Regions from separate parts of the Enterobacter cloacae complex sp. HYC033_NIDB genome, predicted to be linked through region 2. Evidence: predicted binding sites of a transcription regulator. Region 2 holds the regulator's gene; the other holds the start of a gene.
What was found. Region 2 encodes Fur, which represses iron uptake genes when iron is present. Its sites were predicted from a motif close to ATAATAATGAGAACNACTATCAA; they were not measured.
Positions count from the first base shown of each region.

Region 1: a site for Fur is predicted at 1,730-1,752, ahead of exbB (tol-pal system-associated acyl-CoA thioesterase). Genes of this name have one in related genera too.

Region 1 is NZ_CP115126.1:33,478-37,905, forward strand. It holds gene O1721_RS25625 (hypothetical protein) at 1-426, shown strand; gene exbD (TonB system transport protein ExbD) at 507-932, opposite strand; gene exbB (tol-pal system-associated acyl-CoA thioesterase) at 937-1,668, opposite strand; gene metC (cystathionine beta-lyase) at 1,920-3,107, shown strand; gene yghB (DedA family general envelope maintenance protein YghB) at 3,250-3,909, shown strand; gene O1721_RS25650 (AraC family transcriptional regulator) at 3,955-4,428, opposite strand, start outside.
Region 2 is NZ_CP115123.1:2,183,447-2,187,874, reverse strand. It holds gene ybfF (esterase) at 1-120, shown strand, start outside; gene ybfE (LexA regulated protein) at 249-536, shown strand; gene fldA (flavodoxin FldA) at 692-1,222, shown strand; gene fur (ferric iron uptake transcriptional regulator) at 1,514-1,960, shown strand; gene chiQ (ChiQ/YbfN family lipoprotein) at 2,103-2,429, opposite strand; gene chiP (chitoporin ChiP) at 2,477-3,874, opposite strand; gene O1721_RS10455 (LacI family DNA-binding transcriptional regulator) at 4,385-4,428, shown strand, end outside.

The sequences.
Region 1 (4,428 bases), on a different contig from region 2:
GTGAATGATGACAGCGGTAATAACGTTTATTTGACTTTAGATGATAAGAAAAGCGATGAATTTATCTTAAAGCAGAATCTCGACGCCCTGAAAAAGATAAAAAATGACGAGATGACGCGAATTACGCAGGATTTGGTTTCGATTCCGGCCACGCTGGTGCGCCTGAAATGGCAGAATCGTCGGGAGATTTACGCCTTGCAGGCCAAGGAGGAGATTTACGGCGCGGTGATGAACGCCATTATTGAACAGCGCCCTGAGCTTAAAGAGAAGATCCTCGGGCGACTGGAGGCGAACTATCAGTACCTGCTGGCACGCGAGACAGCCACCCTGCGCCTGACCCGTAAACTCTCGGAAGGTCATTACCGAACTTCAAACGTGACCTGTGTAGCGCTTGATGAAGAGGCGCCGACGGCGCCTTCAGTGTGAGTCAACAATGATTGTTGCGGAATGCAGGCCGGGTAAGGCGACGCCGCCACCCGGCAGGGAAGGCGGCAAAAGCTTTCGTTTTACTTCGCGGCCGCTTTCTCTTCGCCGACCAGACCAATCTTCAGGTATCCCGCCTGATGCAGCGTGTCCATTACCTTCATCATGGTTTCATAATCGACGGTTTTATCCGCGCGGAAGAAGACGGTGGTGTCTTTCTTGCCGCCGGTCAGCTGGTCCAGCGCCGGAATAACCGAGGCATCCGTTACCGGATCGTTGCCCAGGAACATGGACTTATCGGCCTTCACGGACAGGTAAATAGGTTTTTCCGGACGCGGCTGCGGCTGGCTGGAGGACGCAGGCAGATTCACCTTCACGTCCACCGTCGCCAGCGGTGCGGCAACCATAAAGATAATCAGCAGAACCAGCATGACGTCGATAAACGGCGTCACGTTGATCTCATGCATTTCACCGTTATCGTCCAGATTTTCATTAAGACGCATTGCCATACAATCAACCTACGCGCAGTTTGGACGCCGCATGTACCGGTTTAACGGCGCTGGCGTTCAGGTCCAGATCGCGGCTTTGCAGCAGCAGAACCTGCGCGGCAACGTCACCCAGTGTGGCTTTGTAACTGCCAATCATGCGCGCGAAGATGTTATAGATAACAACCGCCGGGATAGCGGCAACCAGACCGATAGCCGTGGCCAGCAGCGCTTCTGCGATACCCGGCGCGACGACCGCAAGGTTAGTGGTCTGCGTCTGGGCGATACCGATAAAGCTGTTCATGATGCCCCAGACGGTACCGAACAGGCCGACGAACGGGGAGATGGCGCCGATAGTCGCCAGGTAGCCGTTACCGCGGCCCATATGACGACCCACGGCCGCAACGCGACGCTCCAGACGGAAGCCGGTACGCTCTTTAATGCCTTCGTTATCTTCACTGCCTGCGGAGAGTTCCAGCTCGTTCTGCGCTTCGTTCACTAACAGGGTAGTCAGGCTTTTCGCATGGAAGGATGAGGTGATATCAGAAGCCTGATCCAGAGAGCGGGCTTCCGCCAGCTGCTTCTGCTCACGCTTGAGGCGGCGTTTTTGTGAAAGAAGTTCGGCGCTCTTGCTGAAGAAGATAGCCCAGGTGATCACGGACGCCAGAATCAGGCCGATCATCACAATCTTAACTACGATGTCAGCATGTTGATACATGCCCCAAACGGAGAGATCCGTCTGCATCAAATTATTACCCACTCTGTATCTCCAGGACGCAAATCACAAAATCTGAACGTAATAATATCAAAACGTCGTCGAATTGATAGTAGTTCTCATTAGTATTTACATAGTGCCGTAATTTTCGCTCACTTTCCTTGCGCTTACGCAGTAAAAATTTCTTATGCGAATTTTTGATAATATTTTCTGCTTATTCGATAAGCATCCGGATGCACATTCTGACAATCGTGGTAGTCTGGACGTCCAGACGTATAAAAACAGGATTGGCGAACATGACAAAGAAGCATCTTGATACCACGCTGGTGCAGGCCGGACGCAGCAAGCAATATACCCAGGGATCGGTCAACAGCGTGATTCAACGGGCCTCCTCGCTGGTATTCGATACGGTGGAGGAGAAAAAAATCGCCACGCGTAATCGCGCCAAAGGCGGGCTGTTTTACGGTCGTCGCGGCACGCTAACCCATTTTTCACTACAGGAAGCCATGTGCGAGCTGGAAGGCGGCGCGGGCTGTGCGCTGTTCCCATGCGGCGCGGCGGCTGTGGCCAATACCATTCTGGCGTTTGTCGAACAGGGCGACCATATCCTGATGACCAACACCGCCTACGAGCCAAGCCAGGACTTCTGCACCCGGATCCTCAGCAAGCTTGGCGTGACCACCGGCTGGTTCGACCCGCTCATCGGTGAAGGTATTGCCGAACTTATTCAGCCGAACACGCGCATCGTGTTCCTGGAATCTCCCGGCTCAATCACCATGGAAGTGCATGACGTCCCTGCCATCGTGAAGGCCGTGCGCAGCAAAGCGCCGGAGGCGATCATCATGATCGACAACACCTGGGCGGCGGGCGTGCTGTTTAAGGCGCTGGAGTTCGATATTGATATCTCCATTCAGGCGGCAACGAAATACCTGATTGGCCATTCCGACGGCATGATCGGTACGGCGGTGTCTAACGCCCGCTGCTGGGATCAATTGCGTGAAAACGCCTACCTGATGGGCCAGATGGTGGATGCCGATACCGCCTACATGACCAGCCGGGGCATCCGTACGCTCGGCGTGCGTTTGCGTCAGCATCACGAAAGCAGCCTGCAAATTGCACAGTGGCTGGCGCTGCATCCGCAGGTGGAGCGCGTTAACCATCCGGCGCTGCCGGGCAGCAAGGGCCACGAATACTGGCAACGTGACTTTACGGGCAGCAGCGGGTTGTTCTCATTTGTTCTTAAAAAGCGCCTGAATGACGCCGAACTGGCAAGCTATCTGGATAACTTTACCCTCTTCAGCATGGCCTATTCATGGGGTGGGTTTGAATCGCTGATCCTGCCCAACCAGCCGGAGCAGATTGCGGCCCTGCGCCCGGGCGGCGAGGTGGACTTCGAGGGGACCTTAATCCGCCTGCATATCGGGCTGGAAAATGTGGACGATTTAATTGCGGATTTATCGGCAGGATTTGAGCGCATCGTGTAAAGTGCTGGCTGAAATGTACTCCCCGGACGCTATTCTGAACACCGCAAGCAGAAAAGTCTGTATGAGATGCGCCTGCGATCAACCCCGACAGGCAAAATTGGGAGTACAATAGCGTTATATCTGCTGTTCCACAGGAAAGTCCATGGCTGTTATTCAAAATATCATCACGGCGCTCTGGCAACACGATTTTGCCGCGCTGGCGGACCCGCATGTCGTCGGGATTGTCTATTTCGTGATGTTCGCGACGCTGTTTCTGGAAAATGGATTACTGCCAGCCTCATTTTTACCCGGTGACAGCCTGCTCCTGCTCGCAGGGGCGTTAATCGGCAAGGGCGTGATGGACTTCGCACCGACAATGGTGATCCTCACCTCTGCGGCCAGTCTCGGCTGTTGGCTGAGCTACCTGCAAGAGCGCTGGCTTGGAAACACTCGCGTGGTGAAAGGCTGGCTGGCGCAGCTGCCGCATAAATATCACCAGCGCGCGACCTGCATGTTTGACCGTCACGGCCTGCTGGCGTTACTTGCCGGGCGTTTTCTGGCGTTTGTTCGTACCCTGTTGCCTACCATGGCGGGTATCTCAGGCCTCTCTAACCGCCGCTTCCAGTTCTTCAACTGGCTGAGCGCCCTGCTCTGGGTAGGCGTGGTCACCACGCTCGGCTACGCGCTGAATATGATCCCCTTTGTTAAGCGCCATGAAGACCAGGTGATGACCTTCCTGATGATCCTGCCGATTTTCCTGCTGGTTGCAGGGCTGGTGGGTACCATTGCGGTGGTGATTAAGAAAAAGTATTGCAGCGCATAAATAAAAGCCGGGTGGCGCTACCGCTTACCCGGCCTCCGTTTCCCCTCAGGCTCCCTGCATGGTTCTTATACGTGACGCATCTTCCCCCGGCGTGACGCCGAAGTAACGCTTAAACTCCCGACTAAACTGCGACGCGCTTTCATACCCGACCCGCATCGCCGCGGCGCTGGCCTTCATGCCATCGTGGATCATCAGCATCCGCGCCTTATGCAGACGGTAGGTTTTGAGGTACTGCAACGGTGACGTGCTGGTGACAGATTTAAAGTTATGGTGAAACGCCGAGACGCTCATATTGGCTTCCGCCGCCAGCTGGTCAACGCTGAGGTTTTCCGTGTACTGGCTCTCGATGCGCTTCAGCACGCGGCTAATCAGGCTGAAGTGCGTTTGCCGGCTTACCAGCGCCAGCAGCGCCCCGCCGCCCGGTCCCAGCAGCACATGGTAAAGAATTTCGCGGATAATCTGTTTTCCGAGAATACGCGCATCCAGCGGCCTTTCCATCACGTCTAACAGGCGTTCAAT
Region 2 (4,428 bases):
GCGCAATTCCCGCAAGCTCGCGCTCACGTCATTGCCGGTGCCGGGCACTGGGTACACGCGGAAAAACCGGATGCCGTCCTGCGCGCCATTCGCCGCTATCTTACTGATACAGCGAATTGATTAAAAAGCCAGCGACCGGAAGACGACGGGCTTCCAGTCGTTGGCGTGTGGATTTGGGTGATGTATGATGGCGCGCTTATCGCCCGGGCATTAGCAGGGCGGCGTGTTTCCCCCGAAGTCTCAGAATCATGGCCAAAGAACAAACGGACCGTACGACACTAGATCTGTTCGCGAATGAGCGTCGACCGGGACGACCGAAAACGAATCCGCTTTCGCGCGATGAACAGCTGCGTATCAATAAACGCAACCAGCTTAAACGCGATAAAAATCGTGGGCTTAAGCGTGTCGAACTGAAGCTGAATGCCGATGCCGTCGATGCGCTTAACGAATTAGCTGACGCGCGCAACATCAGCCGCAGCGAACTGATCGAAGAGATGCTGATCGCCCAGCTTGAGACGTTACGCGGCAAGGCGTGAGTCAGAAAATCCCCAATATTACCTTTTTCATGTAGCACAGAGTGCAGTCCTGCGTGATAGCTGTTTCCGCAGGGTTGCCTGTTCTGCTATTATTGCCCTTATCCGTGGACAATTTGCGCCACCATACCATTAAGTTTCAAGAGGTTATTTTACTCATGGCAATCATCGGCATTTTCTTTGGCAGTGATACCGGCAATACTGAAAATATCGCAAAAAACATTCAAAAACAGCTCGGTAAAGACGTTGCTGATGTGCATGACATCGCCAAGAGCAGCAAAGAAGATCTCGAGGGCTATGACATCCTGCTGCTGGGCATCCCGACCTGGTACTACGGTGAAGCACAGTGTGACTGGGACGATTTCTTCCCGACGCTGGAAGAAGTAGACTTCAACGGCAAGCTGGTTGCCCTGTTTGGCTGTGGCGATCAGGAAGACTATGCTGAATATTTCTGTGATGCGCTGGGCACTATTCGCGACATCATTGAGCCACGCGGTGCGGCGATCGTCGGTCACTGGCCAACGGCGGGTTACCATTTCGAAGCGTCCAAAGGTCTGGCAGATGACGATCACTTCGTTGGCCTGGCCATTGATGAAGACCGTCAGCCAGAGCTGACCGCTGAGCGTGTAGAAAAATGGGTTAAGCAGGTTCGTGAAGAGCTGAACCTGGACGATATCCTTAACGCCTGATATCCCTGCGGCGCAACTCCGGTTGCGCCCGTTTTCCAGGTAAAACCGATTAAATTAATTGCTACAAACTTTTAACTTTTTCGCCCAGACCTGTACAATATCCCCCTGGTAAAAAGTGGGTGCCATCGAACAAGTTTGTTGGTGATACCACGTTTTTATAAGCATACTTTGCTTGAGACTTGCAGTTTTCATTTAGCCATGGCAGTTCTATAATGAGACGCATTATCCCAAGTGCATTTTCTGTCACTTCTTCTTTTGAAGTGAATCGTTTAGCAACAGGACAGATTCCGCATGACTGACAACAATACCGCATTAAAGAAAGCTGGCCTGAAAGTAACGCTTCCTCGGTTAAAAATCCTTGAAGTGCTTCAGGGGCCAGACAATCACCATGTCAGTGCGGAAGACCTTTATAAGCGTCTTATCGATATGGGTGAAGAGATTGGGCTGGCAACCGTCTATCGTGTGCTGAACCAGTTTGATGACGCGGGCATTGTTACTCGTCATAATTTCGAAGGCGGTAAATCCGTGTTCGAGCTGACTCAGCAGCATCACCACGATCACCTGATCTGCCTCGACTGTGGCAAGGTCATTGAATTTAGCGATGATTCCATTGAATCACGCCAGCGTGAAATCGCCGCCCGTCATGGCATCCGCCTGACCAACCACAGCCTGTACCTGTACGGTCACTGCGCTGAAGGCGATTGCCGCGAAGACGACCACGCGCACGACGCGAAATAATATCGTGTTCATACTCTGAGCCAGCCGTAAGGTTGGCTTTTTTTTGCCTGAAAAAAGTCCGGTGGCGCTGCGCTTACCGGGCCTACGGGCTGTGACACCGTTGTAGGCCCGGTAAGCGCAGCGCCACCGGGCATAAAGCAACTTATTTATTGTTATTGCGAATCTCGTCCCAGATCTTATCGCAACGCTTCGCCACTTCCTGATCGTTACCGCTTTTCCGCGCCTGGATACAGGCCTGGTAATCCATCACGCGAACATTTTCCTGCGTCGCAAACTGCTCATGCGCTTTCTCTTTTTTCAGCACATTCAGCACGCTCTGGCAGGCTTCAATCTTCTCTGGCGATCCTTGTGCTGTATTGATGCAGGCGCTATACGCCTCCTTCAGACGGAAGTCTTCTTTCTGCGCCTGATCCTGCGCACACGCCACCAGCCCCGATGCCAGCAGCGCAACGATTACCATTTTTTTCATCATATGCAGTCTCCATGCAGGCGGGATTTCGCCCGCCTGCGTGTTCATCAGAAGATTGTGAATGGCGCAATGACCATGAATTTCACGTCACGTTCATCCTGGAAGATGTTGCCGTAACCGCCCGCGTAGCTCGGGATATCGGAGTGGTTGTCATACTGGGTGAAGTGCAGTTTGAACATCGTGCCTTTCGCACGGCCCTCCTGAAGGGTGTAAATCGCATCCAGGCTGTATGAAGACTCTTTCAGACGGTAGTTCGGATCGTAGTAGGCGTCTGGCGTAGCCATATCTGCTGGCTTCGCGTCCCAGGCGTACGCGTAGGACGCACCCACCGCCCAGCCAGGCAGGTTCCAGTTCTTCAGGTCATACATTGCGCCGAAGAAGACCGCCTTTTCGCCGTCGGCGTTGAAGTCAGAGCGGTTATCCCACCAGATATCCAGACGACCATTGGAAGAGGCGTAGGTTGGCGTCATACGTTGCAGGAAGTAGCCCTGCTGCCCTTCTGCCTTGACCCATGTTCCCTCCAGACGTAAATCAACCTGACCTACCTTGTAGCCGAAGGTCAACGCCTGTAACCACGCGGTGCCGTCATAGATATCATTTACGCTGCCATCACTGACTTTGTCGCGCGTACCGTAGAACTGATAGCTGGTGCTCAGCGGGCTACCCGCGATATCAAATTTGTAGCTGGCTTTAGCAAAGTACTGATCGATATAGCCTTCAGCCTGACCAAAAGCAGCTTCCAGCACCAGATCGTTTTTGAAGTCGTACTTCGCCCCCAGCGAGTGGAGATAATCAACTTTGGTTTTTTTATCATTCTGATAGAACTTGTCCATCTCAATGTGCCACGGCGCTTTGTACTCGTTGGTCCACATATAGGAGAAGCTCAACGCCCCCGCATCGCCGTAGTCAAAATTAGCACCGGCTTCCGCACCCTGATAGGTACCTGGCATAAAGCTCCAGTGCGGTGCTAACAGCGTCTGACCGGTTGGCTGGATATAACCTCCACGCGCCCAGACCGGACCATATTTGAATTTTGCAGCCGCTTTATACAGGCTGATTCCGCTTTTATCGCCGGACCAGTCTTCGTCGTAGGCTTTATTGCTGGAGGAGAACGCAATTTCGTTCGGATGGCCGCTGTCGCCATTTTCGGCCATTTCAATTGCGGTGAACGCGGCAATATCGATCCCGAACATATCGGCGGCATATCCCGACTGGAAATCCAGGTTGGCGTTCCAGGTCGAGTGAGAAAGGTTGGTTTTGTATCTATCTTCAGTGACGTCTTTACGGTCACGCTCACGCTGCCAGTAATAAATACCGCCCGTGAGGGTGGAATCTTCAATGAAACCTGCTGCTTTTGCCTCTGGCGCAACCACCAGGCCCGACATTGCTGTCACACCGGCGATAGCCAGCGCCAGCGCACAACGTTTGCCACTGAACGTACGCATATGTTTATCCTCTTTGACGTATAAATTGCTGTTACCAAAGGCAAACAGCGAAAAAATAAAAAAGTAGCGTTGAGAAAAACCTCGTTGACTACAATGGTTAGACTATTTTTCGCGACGCGAATTATCAATCTCTTTCTGTAACGGGAATGTAAGAATATGAGCAACCGCACATATTTCATCGTTTTCTGTTACATTTCATTCATAACTCCAAAAATGCGGGCGTTTGACAGAAAACCTTTTATTTCCATAAACATGCAATCGGTTTCATCGTTTAAACATTTGAGATGTTTATTTTTTAATTGAAATCATTTATGAAAATAATAAATTTTGAATTGTTATTAATTCGCTGCGCAAAGCGGGTTCTCCCTTACTCTGACAATACCCGTTAAAGGATGTGAGATTGCTCGCTTTTTCTAAATTAACCGTCTGTTTTTACTGTTTCTCGTCTTGACGCCGCCAAAAGACCTCATTGATTATGTGGTCAGGTTATACGTATAAGTTGGCGCACATATGGCAAAAAGAATGACGCAACGCGATGTCGCTGCACTGGCGGG